Regions from separate parts of the Streptomyces sp. NPDC001492 genome, predicted to be linked through region 3. Evidence: riboswitches for the same ligand, from Rfam matches in the RefSeq annotation. Region 3 holds a riboswitch; each other region holds the start of a gene.

Region 1 (5,772 bases), on a different contig from region 3:
GCAGCACGGTCTCCGCCAGCCGGATCAGGTCGGCGCGGTTGCCCGAGTGGGCGTCAGGGTGGCGTTTGCGCCGGTTGGCAGCGTATTTGAAGCCCTGGGCCAGCGCGGCCTCCAGGGCGAGCGGGAGGTCCGGGGTGCCGCCGGTGTATTTCGGGTCGAGGTGGCGCAGCCACTTGACGATGCGTTCCTGGGTCTCGTCGCGGTGGTCCTCGTCGACGGAGCCGAGGAGCATGGGAAGCATCCAGGCCCGCATCACGAACTCCCGGAAAAGAGCCACCCGTTTGTCACGGTACTTTCTGTTGATAACCCTTCGTCTGCTCTGCAGCTCTTTGATGCGTTCGGCCGACACGGCCCGCGAGGGCCCGCGGGCGGCTCTCGCCTGCCCCATCGCCACGGCCCACATCGCCAACCGCTCCCCCTTCCCGGCTTTCAGAGCACTGACCTTGGCGTCGTACTCCTTCACGGGGTCGCTGTTGAACCCACTCCGCTCGCGGAGCATGCCGAACGCGGCATTGCCGCCGGTGCCGATCTCCTGCGCGACGGCCAGGCGTAGCGGGTAGGAGGGCTCCGCGATGCCCATCTCGAAGAGCTTCTCGTACAACGGCACGGTGTCCGTTCCGTCGCAGACGGCCCGCAGTGCCGCGCCGAGCCGCCTCACCAGCCTGAGCTTCGCGTCCTCGAGGCTGCGTCGGTCCCCCTTGACGCGGGGCCAGCCTTCGCGCACCTTGGCGACGATGTCCTCCAGCAGTCTCGGGTTCTCCTCCACACTCTCGATTTCTATGGCCGCGGCGTAGAGATCCAGGGCCTTCGGATCCTCCGTGCGGAGATTCGCGGCCACGAGGAGCCGGTGGGCCAGAGTGCGCCCCCGCACAGGTGACTGCCGCACCAACTCCTCGAACCCCTTCTTCACTTCGGCCTGAATGCTGCCGCCCGTGGCCGTCAGCTCTGCCGCCCGCCGACGGGACAGCAGCACCAGAGCGATGAGCAGTTCCCGGCTGGGCCCGCGCGGCTGCAGTGCCTGCTCGACCAGCTCTCCGGCACCTCGCTCCCCAAGGTGGTGCAGTACGCGGAAGCCGAAGTAGGCCTGAAGGATGCTGTGCGGGAAACGGACCTTCTTCTCGGAGCCCTCCACCAGCCTGAGCCTGTGCGCGTTGCCCACGATCCGGGCGAGCACGGCGTGGCACTGGTCCGCGTTCCCTTCGCGCAGACGCCTGCCCTCCTCGGCACCGAGCCTGTCGCAGAGCGTGTTCCAGATCCGCCGTCGGTGCCACTCGGACAAGGCGTTCTGGCGCTTGCCGTACCGGTCGAAGCGGCGGCTCCTCGTCCACACGTGCTCCGCCCAGGTTCTCGCGTGCCGCGCCCTACCGGGATGCATGTCCTGGTCGAGCAATTCGTCGAAGCCGACCTCCAGTTCGTCCTGGAGCAGTCCGATGCACGCCAGGGCGGAGACCACTTCGACGGTGTCCCGGCGCTCCTGCGATGTCAGCGCCACCTCCTCGCGCAGCCGGCCCTCGCACAGGGCCTGATCCCATTTCTCCAGCAGCCACAGCCGGAGCGTGCTGCGATCCCGGCTGCGCGTGTCCAGCCGCTGGGGATCGTCGCGCGGCCGGTCACGCTCCAGGGCGCCCAGGCAGTGCAGTTCGCGCGCGATCTGCAGGTAGATGGGTGATTCGGTCACCTCCGCCGTCTCCACGATCCAGTCCACCCGGCGCTCGTCCGTGCCCGGTACCTGCCCTTCGAGGAACCGGAGGGCCTCCTCCTCGCTCAGCGGTTCCAGCTCGACGATCGCGGCGGGGGTGCTCTCCAGCGGACTGTGCGGCCGGGAGGCGATGACCAGGGGCAGCTTCTCGTCATAGGCGCGCTGGATGGCCTGACGGATGATGTTGTCGCGGTGCTGCTGGAGTTCGCCGTCGAGGAGCGCCTCTTCCAGCCCGTCGGCTATCACCACCGGCTTGTCGTCGGCCAGCAGTTGCTGCCAGACCCGCTCGGTCTTGCCGCGCGCCAGAACGCCCTGGGGCGCCTCGTCGGCGAAGCGCTGCTTGGCCATGCGCTCGAAGTTGAGGTCGGTCCCGCCGTCCGCGTCCCTCAGCCTGATCGGCACGGGCACGGCGTTCAGCCGGGCGAGCAGTTCGGTGAGCCGTACAAGGACGGCGGTCTTGCCCGCGCCGACACCTCCGACGAGGAGATAGGGCCTGCGCGTGTCACGCTCCCGCAGCCGTTCGGCGATGACCTGGACAACCTCCTCGCGGCCGACGATCTCGGCGGTGTCCTGCCCGGCGGTGGGCATCAGTCCCCGGGGATCCCCACGCGCCTTCGCCAGGTAACGCCGCTTGGTCCAGCTGTACCACCAGAACAGGAAGAGCGCGGCGGCGAGTGAAGCGGTGAGCACGGGACCGACGAACAGCAGGACGGCGTCGAACCCCTTGCTCTGCCGCAGGTGCTCGAACCCGGTCGACGTATGCGCGAACCAGATGTACACACCCTCCCCGCACCAGGCGAGGACCGCGAGCAGGGCGGTCAGCCACACGATCCTGGTCACGTTGGCGTAGGAGAACCATCTGCGCCATTTCCTGGGGCGGGCGGTGCCCCCGCGGGCCTTTGGACGCAACGCTCTTCGTGGCCGCGTCCTGCTGGGCGAGTGACGGGCGACCGACATCGTGCGTTCTCCCTCCGAGAGCGGTTCTCGGGATCGGAGGCCCACGCCGACGCCTGTACCTCCTTCCATTGGAAGCACTCCCCCAACGCCCCGCAACCCGGGGTCGGGTCACGAGACCCCCTGTGGAAAACCCGAGGCCCGTTGTCCTACCCGTCCGGCAGACTCGGGCCATGGACATCGTGATCCGGCAGGCGGAGCCCGACGAGTACGAGACTCTCGGCGAGATCACCGCCCAGGCCTACCTCGGCGACGGGCTGCTCGACTTCGCAGGCAGCGACTGGTACCTCGGCGAGCTGAAGGACGTCGCCAAACGGGCGGCCCACGCGCAGGTCCTGGTGGCCGTGGAGCGCGACCGCCTCCTCGGGGGCGTGACCTTCGTGCCGTCCGGCGGTCCCCTTTCCGAGATAGCCGGGCCTTCGGAGAGCGAGATACGGATGCTCGCCGTCGCCCCGGCCGCCCGCCGCCGTGGCATCGGCGAGGCCCTCGTGCGCGCCTGCATCGACCGGTCCAGGGCCACGCCCGGCCGCACCGGCCTCGTCCTGTCGACCCAGGGCTCGATGCGTGCCGCCCACCGGATCTACGAACGCCTCGGCTTCGTCCGCGTCCCCGAGCGCGACTGGCATCCGGTTCCGGGGAACGAGGACATCCTGCTCCTCACCTATGAGTTGACACTCTGACACGCTCCGAAGTCGGCGCGACACAACATATGGGGGTGCTGTCCTCACCCGGCACAAGATGTATGCTCATGCTCGCTGTCGTCGCAGGGGAATCCGGTGCGAATCCGGAACTGTCCCGCAACGGTGTACCCATACGTGTTCGCACACATATGGGCGTCAGTCCGAGGACCTGCCGACAGTGCGCCCGGCCGCCGTGGCCCGGGTGCTGTGACGTCCGGGCCTCGTGGAGTGGGCCGGTGGACGCGACGCCGTGTGCGCTCGTGACTGCCCCCTGCCCTCCGCAAGGCCCCCGTGCCGAGCGAGGGAGAGCCTCACGTGACCATCGCGCCAGCAGACCCGGTTTCAGCCAGCGCCGCCGTGGCCGAGGACGGCCTGGGAGCCGCGCTGCTGCGGACCCTGACCGGGCTGACCGCCGACCTTCCCGACGCCGACCCCGGCCGGGTCGCCGCCGCCGCGCTGCGCGGCCGGTCCGCCCGTGCGGACGAGACGGAGCTGCGCGAACTGGCCACGGAGGCGGCCGCCGGCCTCATCTCCGAGGACCCCGCCTACTCGCAGCTGGCCGCCCGGCTGCTGACGATCGGCATCGCCGCGGAGGCAGCCTCCCAGGGCGTCAGGTCCTTCACCGAGTCCGTCGCCGTCGGCCACCGCGAGGGCCTCGTCGCCGACCGCACGGCGGAGTTCGTACGGGTCCACGCCGACCGCCTCGACGCCCTCATCGACCCTCAGGCCGATGACCGTTTCGGCTACTTCGGCCTGCGCACCCTGCACAGCCGCTATCTGCTCCGGCACCCCATCACCCGCCAGGTCATCGAGACGCCGCAGCACTTCATGCTGAGGGTGGCGAGCGGCCTGGCCGAGGACGACACCACACGCGCACTCGAGGAAGTCGAGGCCCTCTACCGGCTCATGAGCCGCCTCGACTACCTCCCGTCCTCCCCCACCCTCTTCAACTCCGGCACCCGGCACCCCCAGATGTCGTCCTGCTACCTCCTCGACTCCCCGCTGGACGAGCTGGACTCCATCTACGACCGCTACCACCAGGTCGCCCGCCTCTCGAAGCACGCCGGCGGCATCGGCCTGTCGTACAGCCGCATCCGCGCCCGCGGCTCCCTCATCCGCGGCACCAACGGCCACTCCAACGGCATCGTCCCGTTCCTGAAGACCCTCGACGCCTCGGTCGCCGCCGTGAACCAGGGCGGCCGGCGCAAGGGCGCGGCCGCCGTCTACCTGGAGACCTGGCACTCCGACATCGAGGAGTTCCTGGAGCTGCGCGACAACACCGGTGAGGACGCCCGCCGTACGCACAACCTGAACCTCGCGCACTGGGTCCCGGACGAGTTCATGCGCCGCGTGAACGCCGACGGGCAGTGGTCCCTGTTCTCCCCGGCGGACGTGCCGGAGCTGGTGGACCTGTGGGGTGAGGAGTTCGACGCCGCCTACCGCAAGGCAGAGGAGGCGGGGCTCGCGAAGAAGACCATCCCCGCCCGTGACCTCTACGGCCGCATGATGCGCGCCCTCGCGCAGACCGGCAACGGCTGGATGACCTTCAAGGACGCCGCCAACCGGACCGCCAACCAGACCGCCGAGCCGGGCCATGTCGTCCACTCCTCCAACCTCTGCACCGAGATCCTGGAGGTCACGGACGACGGCGAGACGGCGGTCTGCAACCTGGGTTCGGTCAACCTCGGCGCGTTCGTGGTCGGTCAGGACATCGACTGGGAGCGGCTGGACGAGACGGTCCGCACGGCCGTGACCTTCCTGGACCGCGTGGTCGACATCAACTTCTACCCCACCGAGCAGGCGGGCCGTTCGAACGCCCGCTGGCGCCCCGTGGGCCTGGGCGCGATGGGTCTCCAGGACGTCTTCTTCAAGCTCCGCCTGCCCTTCGACTCCCCCGAGGCCAAGGCCCTGTCCACCCGGATCGCCGAGCGCATCATGCTCGCCGCGTACGAAGCCTCCGCCGACCTCGCCGAGCGGAGCGGCCCGCTGCCGGCCTGGGAGAAGACCCGTACGGCCCGCGGTGTCCTGCACCCCGACCACTACGACACCGAACTCACCTGGCCGGAGCGCTGGGCGGCCCTCCGGGAACGCGTCGCCGCCGTCGGCATGCGCAACTCGCTCCTCCTCGCGATCGCCCCCACCGCCACCATCGCGTCGATCGCGGGCGTGTACGAGTGCATCGAGCCGCAGGTCTCCAACCTCTTCAAGCGCGAGACCCTCTCCGGCGAGTTCCTCCAGGTCAACTCCTACCTGGTGAAGGACCTCAAGGAGCTCGGCGTCTGGGACGCCCGCACCCGCGAGGCGCTGCGCGAGTCGAACGGCTCGGTGCAGGACTTCGCCTGGATCCCGGCCGATGTACGCGCCCTGTACCGCACGGCGTGGGAGATCCCGCAGCGCGGGCTCATCGACATGGCCGCCGCCCGCACCCCGTTCCTGGAC
Region 2 (5,772 bases), on a different contig from region 3:
TGGAGGACGGCACCGGCGGAGCCCTCCTTCAGCGCGCCCGCAGCGCCGACGATCTCCATCAGCCAGGCGTAGGCGTCCCGGCGCGCCTCGGAGCCGTAGACCTTGACCGCGGAGGCGTCCTGGGGGGTGAGGGTGCCGTTCTGGACGGCGTGCACCATCCGCCAGTTGAGCAGCTTCATCGCATCCAGCCTGGTGTGGGTCTGGGCGAGCCGGCGGCGCACCCAGGGCAGGTCGACGACGCGGCGGCCGTCGGCCAGCTTGGTCTCCATGGCCCAGCGCTGCACGTCCTGCAGGGCGCGGATGGCCATGGTGCCGTGGGCGGCGAGGGTGACGCGCTCGTGATTGAGCTGGTTGGTGATCAGCCGCCAGCCCTGGTTCTCGGCGCCGACGCGGCGGGAGACGGGGACGCGGATGTTCTCGTAGTAGCTGGCCGTGGTGTCGTGCGAGGCAAGGGTGTTGATGACGGTGCAGGAGTAGCCGGGGTCGGTGGTGGGGACGAGGAGCATGGTGATGCCCTTGTGAGGCGGTGCCTCGGGGTCGGTGCGGGTCGCGAGCCACACCCAGTCCGCGGTGTCGCCGTTGGTGGTCCAGATCTTCTGCCCGTTGACGACGTACCCGTCGCCGTCGAACACCGCGCGCGTCTTCAGGGACGCGAGATCCGTCCCCGCGTCGGGCTCGCTGTAGCCGATCGCGAAGTCGATCTCGCCGGCGAGGATCTTGGGCAGGAAGTACGCCTTCTGCTCCTCCGTGCCGAACTGCATGATCGTCGGCCCGACGGTGTTCAGCGCCATCAGCGGCAGTGGTACGCCGGCCTGGGCGGCCTCGTCGAAGAAGATGAACTGCTCCATCGCGGTCAGACCGCGCCCGCCGTACTCCTTCGGCCAGCCCACGCCGAGCCAGCCGTCCGTGCCCAGGCGCCGGATGGTCTCGCGGTAGAAGCGTTTCTGGGCGGCCGGGTCGCCGTGCCGTGCGTAGGCGTTGTCCGGCACCAACTCGGCGAAGTACGCGCGCAGTTCGGTGCGCAGCCGCTGCTGCTCGGGCGTGTATTCGAGGTGCACGGCGCCTCCAGGCTTCCCAGGCCGGTCCTGACGGCGCACACCGTAGAACGTGTTCCAGAAATTGGGAATGGCGAGGGACAGGGAAAGGGCCCCCGGTCGTCGACCGGGGGCCCTTTGCCGAGTGAGCCGGCGGAACCGGTCAGGGGGCGACGGGAGTTGCCCGGGTGGCGCCGTCCACCCGCGCCGGTTTCGGGGCGAGCACCCGCTCCGCCAGCACCCCGAAGACCAGCCCGAAGGAGGTCCACAGGGTCAGCTGGACGGCCAGGGCGGCCAGTCGGAACTGCCAGAGCAGGGTGGCGGAGAAGTCCTTCGGGACCTCGTTGACGGCCGGCAGGAACGCATACGCGAGCCCGACGGCGAGGAGGAAGAACGCGCCCGCGGCGAGCGTCGCGTTCCAGTTGCCCAGGCGCGGCGCGAGGCGCTTGCCCAGGATGACGGTGGCGACGGCCAGCAGCACGCTGAGCACCATCATCAGGAAGTACAGCGTGGTGCGCTTGCCGATGGTGCCCGGGTCGCCGACGGACGGCGGGTTGGCCGGGTACTTCAGGAACGGCACGACGTACACGGCGATCAGACCGGCGGCCGCGAGGAGCAGCGCGCTCGCGCGCGGCCCGAAGCGGCCGATGCGGCCGAGCGCGAAGCAGTACGCGAGAGCGGCGATGCCGCCGAACGCGACGCCGTAGACCAGGACACCGGTGGACAGGCCCGCGGTGGACTGCATCGTGCGGCTGACGACTTCCATGCCGTGCTCGTGCGAGTGAGCCTCCTCGTAGGCGATGGCCGCGTCGACGCGCGGTTCACCGAGGAAGTAGGCGACGACCAGGGCGAGCAGGCCCGCGGCGAGTCCCGCGAGCATGCCGCGCACCAGGAGGTTGCGGACGGTTGCCGAGTTCATGAGCGGCTGTGCTTTCTCGCCGCCCTCAGTGGCAGGGGAAGCCGAGCAGGTGACGGGCGTCGTGCACCCACTCGTGCACGTCAGATCCGTTCATCACGGAGGTGGCGCCCTGCTCGGCGCCGACGAAGTAGAGCAGTACCAGCATCAGGATGCCGAAGAAGACCGCCCAGGGGACGATCGCGCCGATCGGCAGCTTTGCGGGTACGGCGGTGGGGGTGGTGGTCGGCTGAGCGACAGACTGCGCCATGGCAGGCCCTCCTGGGGGAACTCGCGTCCCGTCTCGGTGGTGCACGCGACGACGGGGCGGGTCTGACTCACCCGGTGCGCACCCAGGGTGCGTACCGGACTTACAGTGGCGCGACCGTGCCGGACTTCCACCGGCTTCCGCTGTGCCGTCGTCAATATCCACGAGAAGGTACCGCGAAGCAGAGTTGCGGCCAAGAGCGCACGGATCGGCGGCGAGCGCCCCTGGTGAGCCGTTTCAGCCGTCGGATCAAGGGATTTGAGGGAATGTCGAGGGCGGGGACGGACGTATGACAAGCCGAGTGATCTTGGTCTCACCTGCGCTCACCGCGGCGCTCAGGGAGGCGCGCTTCGACGACGGCTGCCCGCTCGACGCCTCGGGGCTGCGGCAGGCACGGGCGGCCGCCGGCACGCTCCCGGCGGCGGAACGGGTCCGGGTCTCCCCCACCGTGCGCTGCCGCGAGACGGCGCAGGCTCTCGGTCTCGACGCCGTGGACGCGCCGGAGTTGGCGGCTCTGGACGCGGGCCGCTGGCGCGGTGCGACGCTGGCGGAGGTGAGCCAGCGCGAGCCGGAGGCGCTGGCCCGCTGGCTGTCGGACCCCGCGGCCGCGCCGCACGGTGGGGAGTCGGTGACGGCGCTGTGCGACCGGGTGGCGGGCTGGCTGGAGGCGGTCGCGCGGACACCGGGCCGGACGCTCGCCGTGGTCGAACCCGAGGCCGTACGGGCCGCGGTGGTGCGGGCGCTCGGGGCGCCGGAGTCGGCGTTCTGGCGGGCGGATGTCCCGCCGCTGACGGCGATCGAGCTCAGCGGCAGGTCCGGGCGCTGGAACGTGCGGCTCGGGCAGCCGGTCGGCGCGCCGTGAGCGTCAGTTCAGGGTGACGAGGAATTCCGTGCACGCCTCGGCGCACTGCCGGCAGGCCTTGGCGCCGTCCTCGGCGCCCGGCAGCCGGTCGAAGGCGTGCGCACCCTCCAGGCACACGGTGCGGCACCACTCCACCTGGATGCGGATGGCGGCCTCGTCCAGGTGGTTCTGCTCGGACAGCACACGGCAGGTCGCGTCGCACACCTCCGCGCACATGATGCCCTTGCGTCGTACGAGTTCCTGCTCCTCCGTGCCGTCCGGATCCACGAGGCTTGCGCGCAGAGCACACGCGCGTGCGCACTCGGTGCAGGCCTGCGCGCAGGCGAAGCGGTCCTCCAGGAACCGGAAGAGCTCCTGCTGGGTCGTCGAAGTCACACCTGGCGGGTTGCCGTCGTCGATCGCCTCAAACACCGGGAACCGCGGTCCGGCCGACTTCGGCCGGGTCGGTTCGCACCGGGTCCCATGGGTACCCGCGAGCCCATGAGCACCTCATGGATGGACATGAACATCGCCGCAGGTCGCGGCGCACTCGGAATCGGCCTGGTCGTCGTGGGGGTGGCGGTCGTGGCCCTGCTGATCGGTGCCTTCTTGCTGGGCGCCCGCATCCGTCGCCGCGAACCCGCTCCGCCGCGCCCGGAGGATCAGCCGCGGCTGCCGGACGACGGCCCGGTCCGCGAGGTACGGGAGAACCGTGAGCCCGCCGAGATACCCCGCAGCGACCACCGGCTGACCCCGCACGAGCTGCCTGGTCACGGCAATACGCCGAGCAGGACGAGCGGGTCGCAGCGGCCCAAGCGCTGGAGCGAGGGCAGCAGCGGGTCGTTCGGGAGCGGCGGGCCGGGGAGCCGCTGACGCCGGGCACGTCCGCGGGCGACGCCGGGAGGACGTGAGAGTCAAGACCGACCCCGCCCGCGGCACCCTGCCGCTGCCCGACTACGACCACCTGCCGACCGGCGGGCTCGAGAGCCCCCAGCAGCGGGAAACCCTCGCCCGCCCGAGGTCATCGACCCCATACCGGTCATCGAGTCGCGGCCAGCTCCCGAGGGGCGCACGGTGTTTCGCGTCGGCCCGAGGGTGCGCGGGACATGACGTCGACGTCGAGTTTGCGCTCGGCCCTGGGGTGGTCGAAGCACGGCGCTCCGGAGCGCAGCGGCCGGGCTGGCGGAGACGAGCCGGTGGTCCAGGAAGGTGGCGGCCCTCGCTCACCGCTGCGATCCGCCGGCTTCTGCTGACAGGCTGCGCGGCTCGGACGGCGCGTTCAGCCTCTGCACGCTCGTATACGTCTATACGTCGATGCCCTCGCGAGCCGGCCGGCTCCGGGCGATGTCCCGCAGACCTTCACCCAGTCCCGCTCATGAGGGCTCGGACGCGCCTGGACGAGGCGCTCGACCGGCCGCCGGCTCACCGAAAGCGGGGATGCTCGGCCCCTGCGGAAGCAGCTGAACCACGACGAAGGACACCACGGCGGCCAGCACCACCAGCGCCACCGTGTCCACGTTGCCCAGCAGGAGCACGACCAGGACCACGCTGCTCACGGGCACCCGCAGAGCGGCGGTCACCGACGCCGCCATCCCGACCGCCATCGCCGGCACCAGCCCCAGACCGGGCAGTGGGGCCAGCAGGACACCGGCCGCCCCGCCCAGGAACAGGGCGGGGAAGACGGGGCCACCGCGCAGGCTGCCCAGGCAGAAGGTGTACGCGAGGGCCTTGAACACCAGCACCGCGACAAGGGCACCCACCGACCAGGCGTGCGGGTGCTGCGCCAGGCCGGCCAGGGCGTTCTCCCCCGACATGGCGGCGTCGGCCGGCGAACGGCCGGTGGCGACCGCGTAGAGGCTGATGGAGGCCGCCGCCCCCAGCGCGCACAGAATGGTGTTCCGTACCGTCCGGGTCGTCACGAAGCCGGCCACGAACCTGCCGCCCACGAACACCCAGTGGATGAGGAAGGCGAGGGCCGGCGCGATCAGCAGGACCCACAGGACGTCTGCCCAGTCGAGCGGCGGCGGCTTCGGCAGCCCGATGTCCAGGCTCCCGGTCTCCAGGCCGGTCCAGTGCACGAACCCGGTGAAGATCAAATCCCCGACTCCGCTGGCCAGCAGGGCCGGCAGCATCACCGCGAACAGCTGCGGCCCACCCATCCCGGCCACCTCCATCAGGAGTACGGCTCCCACCACGGGGTTCCCGAAGAGCGCCGAGATGGCCGCCGCGGCCCCGGCCGCGCCGAGCAACGCCGTGCTCGCCTCGGTCTGCGGCGCCCGGACCAGGCTCGCGAAGAGCAGCGCCAGACCGCCGCCCAGGGCGATCAGCGGCGCCTCGGGACCCAGTACGACCCCGAGCGGCAGACCGACCAGAGCGGCGACGAGGACACCGGGCAGCGCTTCCTTGGTGACCCCGCCGGCATGCAGACCGCCCGCCGGGATGTGCCCGCCCCGCCCGGGAAGCCGGGCGACCACCAGACCTACGACCAACCCGGCCACCGCCATCAGGGGCAGCGCCCACCACCAGGGAGCCTGCTTCCAGCCCAGGTCCTTGGGCCAGTCGGTCCAGATCAGCTGCTCCAGCTGGTGGAGCGCGACGAGGAACCAGAAGGCGAGCAGTGCCACCGGAACACCGATCAGCCCGCAGAACACCAGCGCCTTGCGGTATTCGGGGCGGCGCAGCATCTTCTGCAGCTGGTCGGCCTCAGGGGGCTGATTCGCCTGCGCGGACACGG
Region 3 (5,772 bases):
CTCTCGCCGGGCTTCCGGCCTCGGCGGCGAGTCTGCCGAAGGGGCACGACGTCTCCTCGCACCAGAAGAACGTCGACTGGTCGAGCGCGAAGGCCAAGGGCGCCAGGTTCGTCTACGTCAAGGCGACCGAGTCCACGAACTACAGCAATCCGTACTTCGGGCAGCAGTACAACGGCGCCCGCAGCGCCGGCATCATCCGCGGCGCGTACCACTTCGCGCTGCCGGACAAGTCGTCGGGCAGGGCGCAGGCGGCGTACTTCGTGAACCACGGCGGCAGGTGGAGTTCGGACGGCTGGACGCTGCCGCCCGCGCTCGACATCGAATACAACCCGTACAGCGCCAAGCACAGGTGCTACGGCCTGAGCAAGGCGCACATGGTCGGCTGGATCAAGTCGTTCAGCGGCGAGGTGAAGCGGCTCACCGGCCGCCATCCCGTGATCTACACGACCACCCACTGGTGGAACACCTGCACGGGCGGAAGCGGCGCGTTCGCGCACGACCACGCGCTGTGGATAGCCCGTCACGGCTCCGGGGCCACGGGTTCTCTCCCGGCCGGCTGGTCGTTCTGGACCTTCTGGCAGTACGACAACGGCGGCAGCCTGCCGGGTGACCAGAATCTCTTCAACGGGTCGCAGACCCAGCTGAGGAAGTTCGCCCGGGGCTACTGACCAAGCGGCGCCGGGGGACCGGGGGTCGCCGGCACGGGGCGGAGCGGCGACCCCCTTATCCAGACATCGTGCGGCCGCCCTCAGTTCATCTTCCGTTCACCCAGGTTGCCTACGGTCAACCGACCGTTGACTTCGAACGATTGCCTGGGTAAATGGAAAACTTCTCGCTGATCCTCGCGATTGTGGTAGTGACCGCACTCGCGTTTGATTTCACGAACGGTTTCCACGACACCGCCAACGCGATGGCCACCACCATCTCGACCGGCGCGCTCAAGCCCAAGGTCGCGGTGGCCATGTCCGCCGTGCTGAACCTTGCGGGTGCCTTCCTCTCCGTGGAGGTCGCCAACACGATCTCCAAGGGTCTCGTCGACGAGACCGGCATACGTCCCGAGGTCATCTTCGCGGCGCTGGTCGGCGCGATCCTCTGGAACCTGCTGACCTGGCTCGTCGGCCTTCCCTCCAGTTCCTCGCACGCCCTGATGGGCGGTCTGATCGGCGCCACCATCGCCTCGGCCGGCATGGGCGCGGTGCACGGTGACGTGCTCGTCACCAAGGTGCTCATCCCGGCGCTCGCCGCCCCGATCGTCGCGGGCCTGGCAGCGCTGCTCGCGACCCGGCTGTCGTACACCGTCGGCAAGAAGGCCGACGGCAAGGCCGCCGAAAAGGGCTACCGCGTCGGCCAGATCGCCTCCGCGGGCCTGGTCTCGCTGGCCCACGGCACCAACGACGCACAGAAGACGATGGGCATCATCACCCTCGCCCTGGTCGCCGGCGGCGCCGTCGCCCCCGACTCCGACCCGCCCACCTGGGTCATCCTCTCCGCGGGCCTCGCCATCGCGCTCGGCACCTGGCTCGGCGGCTGGCGCATCATCCGCACCATGGGCAAGGGACTGACCGAGCTCCAGCCGCAGCAGGGCTTCGCCGCCCAGACCAGCGCGGCCACGGTCATCCTGGCCTCCTCGCACCTCGGCTTCTCGCTCTCCACCACCCACTCGGTCTCCGGTTCGGTGATGGGTGCGGGCCTCGGCCGCAAGGGCGGCGTGGTCCGCTGGTCGACGGCGACCCGCATGCTCGTGGCCTGGTGCCTGACGCTGCCGGCCGCCGCCCTGGTCGGTGCGGGCGCGGAGTCCGTCACGGATCTCGGCGACTGGGGCACCGCCGTCGTCGCCGTCTTCCTGGTCGTCGCCAGTGCGGCCATCTGGAAGATCTCCCGGCGCGAGGTCGTCGACGCGTCGAACGTCAACGAGACCGACGAACCCGCGGGCGTGGTGACCACGGCGATCGCCGCCGTGACCCCGCCCCCCACGGGCACGGTGACCGAGGGCCTGACGGCCACGATCCCCGCCCCGGCCCCCGTGACCGCCGCCCCCGACCCGGCGACCCCGCCGGCCGCGGCCGTCTGAGCCCGCCCACCGGTACGAAGGAAGAGAAGCAGCATGAAGATCGACTGGGCAGCCCTGGGCTCCGTCTTCGGCGTCAGCCTCGCGGTCACGGTGGGCCTCGTGGCCCTGTTCACCCTCGGCATCATGGGCCTGTCGCGCCGCGAGCGGGCCGTGGCGCAGGGCAACTCGGCGTCCCTCGCGGTGGCCGGCGCGTACGTGGCCTTCGCGGGGTGCGCGGCGGCGGTGGCCTACGGGATCCATCTGGTGATCGCCAAGGCCTGAGGCGGCCGGACCGCCTCCCCACCGTCCCGCGGGGCGAGGAAGCACCCTTTCGTGCTTCCTCGCCCCGCGGGTTTTTCCTGCGCGGATCCGAGCGCCGGGTGTGGGCCTCAGCACACTCCCCCGCCGCAGGTCAACGGCAAGTTGACTGCCGTTCGGGGGCGTGGTGGACTGCCGAGGCCATATACGGCGGCGCGAGAGGAAGCCGGTGCGAGTCCGGCGCGGTCCCGCCACTGTCACCGGGGTAGTAAGCCCCGGGAGCCAGGAACTCTCACCGCCGGTCTCGTCGAACCAGGGCGTGGACACCCTGAGTGAGGACATGTCGCCATGCCAGCCTGCCGTTTGAGGTACAGGACCAGGTCCCTGCCCGACCCCACGGCCGGCTGAGCCGATGCGTGCCGATCGCGTCTTCGCGTACGGCGCCGCCGCCGGCCTCCTCGGTGACCATCTGCTCGGCGATCCGCGCCGTGGACATCCGGTCGCCGTGTTCGGGCGGGCCGCAGGTGCCGTGGAGCGGGTGTTGTGGCGGGACCACCGCGGGTGGGGCGCACTGCACACCGCCGTGTGCGCCGGTGGCGCCATCGCGCTCGGTGTCGTGGCGCAGAGAGCCGTACGTCCGTCCCGTGCCGCCTCCCTCGCGCTGACCGCGGCCGCCACCTGGGCCGTCGTCGGGGGGACTTCGCTCGCGCGCGAGGCCCGTGGCATCGGGCGTGCGCTGGAGACCGGGGACGTCGAGGCCGCCCGGGCCAGGCTGCCGCATCTGTGCGGACGGGATCCGCAGGCCCTGGACGCCGACGGGATCGCGCGGGCGGTGGTGGAGTCCGTCGCCGAGAACACGTCCGACGCCGTCGTGGGGGCGCTGGTGTGGGGGGCCGTGGGCGGGGTGCCGGGGCTGCTCGGGTTCCGGGCCGTCAACACGCTCGACGCCATGGTGGGGCACAAGTCGGCCAGGTACCGGCGGTACGGGTGGGCTTCGGCGCGGCTGGACGACGTGGCGGGGTGGCCGGGGGCCCGTCTGACCGCCGTACTGGCCGCCGTTGCCGGGGGTGACGGCCGGGGGGCCGTACGCGCCTGGCGTTCTGACGCCGCGAAGCATCCGAGTCCCAATGCCGGGCCTGTGGAGGCCTCGTTCGCGGGGGCGCTGGGGGTGCGGCTCGGGGGGACCTTGTCTTACGGGGGGCGGGTCGAGCATCGGCCTGTGCTGAACGCGGAGGGGCGGGCTGTGGAGGCCGGGGACATCGAGCGGGCCGTGCGGTTGTCGCGGCGGGTGGGGTGGCTGGCGTTGGGGGTCAGCGCGGCTGGGGCGGTGCTGCGGGGGCGGGCGGCGAGGCGCCCGGCGGTGGGGGCTGTGCCCACCCTCCCCCACTCTCGGCTTCGCTCGAGCGGGGGGCCCGCCATCGCCCCAGCGGAACGACTGCCCACAGCGGTTGGCGGTGCGTCATGACCGGCGGGGGGCTTCTCGTTGCCGGTACCACCTCCGACGCCGGGAAGAGTGTCGTCACCGCCGGGATCTGTCGTTGGCTCGTGCGGCAGGGGGTCAAGGTGGCGCCCTTCAAGGCGCAGAACATGTCCCTCAATTCGTTTGTGACGCGTGAGGGTGCCGAGATCGGGCGGGCTCAGGCCATGCAGGCGCAGGCCTGCCGGGTCGAGCCGACCGCGCTGATGAACCCCGTGCTGCTCAAGCCCGGTGGCGAGCAGAGCAGCCAGGTCGTGCTGATGGGCAAGCCCGTCGGCGAGCTGAGTGCGCGCGGGTATCACGGTGGGCGGCAGCAGCAGCTTCTGGGGACCGTGCTCGACTGCCTGGCCGAGTTGCGGGGCACGTATGACGCCGTGATCTGTGAGGGGGCGGGTTCTCCCGCCGAGATCAACCTGCGCCGGACCGACATCGTGAACATGGGGATCGCCCGTAACGCGCGGCTTCCCGTGCTCGTGGTCGGTGACATCGACCGCGGTGGGGTCTTCGCCTCCTTCTTCGGGACCGTCGCCCTGCTCTCGCCCGAGGACCAGGAACTCGTCGCCGGGTTCCTCGTCAACAAGTTCCGCGGGGACGTCAGCCTTCTGGAGCCCGGCCTCGACATGCTGCGCGGCCTCACCGGACGGCACACCTACGGCGTCCTGCCGTTCCAGCACGGCCTCGGCATCGACGAGGAGGACGGACTGCGGGTCTCCCTTCGGGGGACGGTGCGGGAGTCGAACGTCGCGCCGCCCGTCGACGAGGACGTGCTGCGGGTCGCCGTGTGCGCGATCCCGCTCATGTCCAACTTCACCGACGTGGACGCCCTGGCCGCCGAACCGGGCGTCGTGGTGCGGTTCGTGGACCGGCCGGAGGAGCTCGCCGACGCCGACCTCGTCGTCGTTCCGGGGACCCGGGGGACCGTGAAGGCCCTGGAGTGGCTGCGCGAGCGGGGACTTGCGGACGCTCTGGTCCGCAGGGCCGCCGAACAGCGGCCCGTCCTCGGCATCTGCGGTGGGTTCCAGGTCCTCGGCGAGCACATCGAGGACGAGGTCGAGAGCCGGCGCGGGCATGTCGAAGCGCTCGGAGTGCTGCCCGTACGGGTGCGGTTCGCCCGCGAGAAGACCCTCACCCGGCCCGTGGGGGAAGCCCTGGGCGAGCATGTCGAGGGGTACGAGATCCATCACGGGGTCGCCGACATAGGCGGCGGCGAAGCCTTCCTGGACGGCATCCGGGTCGGGCAGACCTGGGGCACGCACTGGCACGGCTCGCTGGAGTCGGACGGGTTCCGGCGGGCCTTCCTGCGCGAGGTGGCGGCCGCCGCGGGCCGTCGTTTCGTGCCGGCGCCCGACACCTCTTTCGCCGCGCTGCGCGAGGAGCAGCTCGACCGGCTCGGCGACCTGATCGAACACCACGCGGACACGGACGCGCTCTGGCGGCTCATCGAGTCCGGCGCGCCGCAAGGACTGCCTTTCATTCCACCGGGAGCGCCCGCATGAGCACAGTGTTGTTGTTGTCGACCGCCGACACGGATCTGTTGGCCGCTCGGGCCGCGTCCGGTGCCGACTACCGGATCGGCAACCCGACCCGGGTGGATGTGACCGAGGAGCTGCCCGGCCTCCTCGACGGCGCCGACATCGCCGTCGTACGGCTGCTGGGCGGGAAGCGGGCCTGGGAGGACGGGCTCGCCGCGCTCAGGGCGTCCGGGATCCCGACCGTGCTGCTCGGCGGGGAGTCCGTCCCCGACGCCGAGTTGATGGCCGAGTCGTCCGTGCCCGCCGGTGTCGTGGCGGAGGCGCTCAGGTACCTCGTCGAGGGCGGCCCCGCCAACCTCACCGAGCTCGCCCGGTTCCTGTCCGACACCGTGCTGCTGACCGGTGAGGGGTTCGTCGAGCCGCAGAAGATGCCGGAGTACGGCGTCCACGGCGAGCGGGAGTTCGTCGAGGGGCGGCCGACCGTCGGTGTGCTCTTCTACCGGGCCCATGAGCTG

The links. A riboswitch is a leader RNA that binds a small molecule or an ion and turns the genes downstream of it on or off. The one in region 3 is predicted to bind cobalamin.
Region 1: another riboswitch for cobalamin. It lies ahead of ACWC1K_RS45450 (ribonucleoside-diphosphate reductase subunit alpha); the one in region 3 lies ahead of ACWC1K_RS34070 (cobalamin biosynthesis protein).
Region 2: another riboswitch for cobalamin. It lies ahead of ACWC1K_RS08700 (CbtB domain-containing protein); the one in region 3 lies ahead of ACWC1K_RS34070 (cobalamin biosynthesis protein).

The regions. Positions count from the first base shown of each region.
Region 1 covers NZ_JBSFHW010000063.1:36,486-42,257, forward strand. Annotated here, with positions in the region: gene ACWC1K_RS45440 (ATP-binding protein) at 1-2,539, opposite strand, end outside; gene ACWC1K_RS45445 (GNAT family N-acetyltransferase) at 2,827-3,333, shown strand; cobalamin riboswitch at 3,396-3,524, shown strand; gene ACWC1K_RS45450 (ribonucleoside-diphosphate reductase subunit alpha) at 3,649-5,772, shown strand, end outside.
Region 2 covers NZ_JBSFHW010000005.1:210,780-216,551, forward strand. Annotated here, with positions in the region: gene ACWC1K_RS08690 (acyl-CoA dehydrogenase family protein) at 1-1,058, opposite strand, end outside; gene ACWC1K_RS08695 (CbtA family protein) at 1,198-1,953, opposite strand; gene ACWC1K_RS08700 (CbtB domain-containing protein) at 1,979-2,200, opposite strand; cobalamin riboswitch at 2,204-2,386, opposite strand; gene ACWC1K_RS08705 (histidine phosphatase family protein) at 2,487-3,059, shown strand; gene ACWC1K_RS08710 (ferredoxin) at 3,063-3,434, opposite strand; gene ACWC1K_RS08715 (DUF6479 family protein) at 3,540-3,911, shown strand; gene ACWC1K_RS08720 (chloride channel protein) at 4,412-5,722, opposite strand.
Region 3 covers NZ_JBSFHW010000033.1:57,953-63,724, forward strand. Annotated here, with positions in the region: gene ACWC1K_RS34055 (lysozyme) at 1-668, shown strand, start outside; gene ACWC1K_RS34060 (anion permease) at 821-2,071, shown strand; gene ACWC1K_RS34065 (hypothetical protein) at 2,105-2,332, shown strand; cobalamin riboswitch at 2,479-2,620, shown strand; gene ACWC1K_RS34070 (cobalamin biosynthesis protein) at 2,721-3,773, shown strand; gene ACWC1K_RS34075 (cobyric acid synthase) at 3,770-5,281, shown strand; gene cobN (cobaltochelatase subunit CobN) at 5,278-5,772, shown strand, end outside.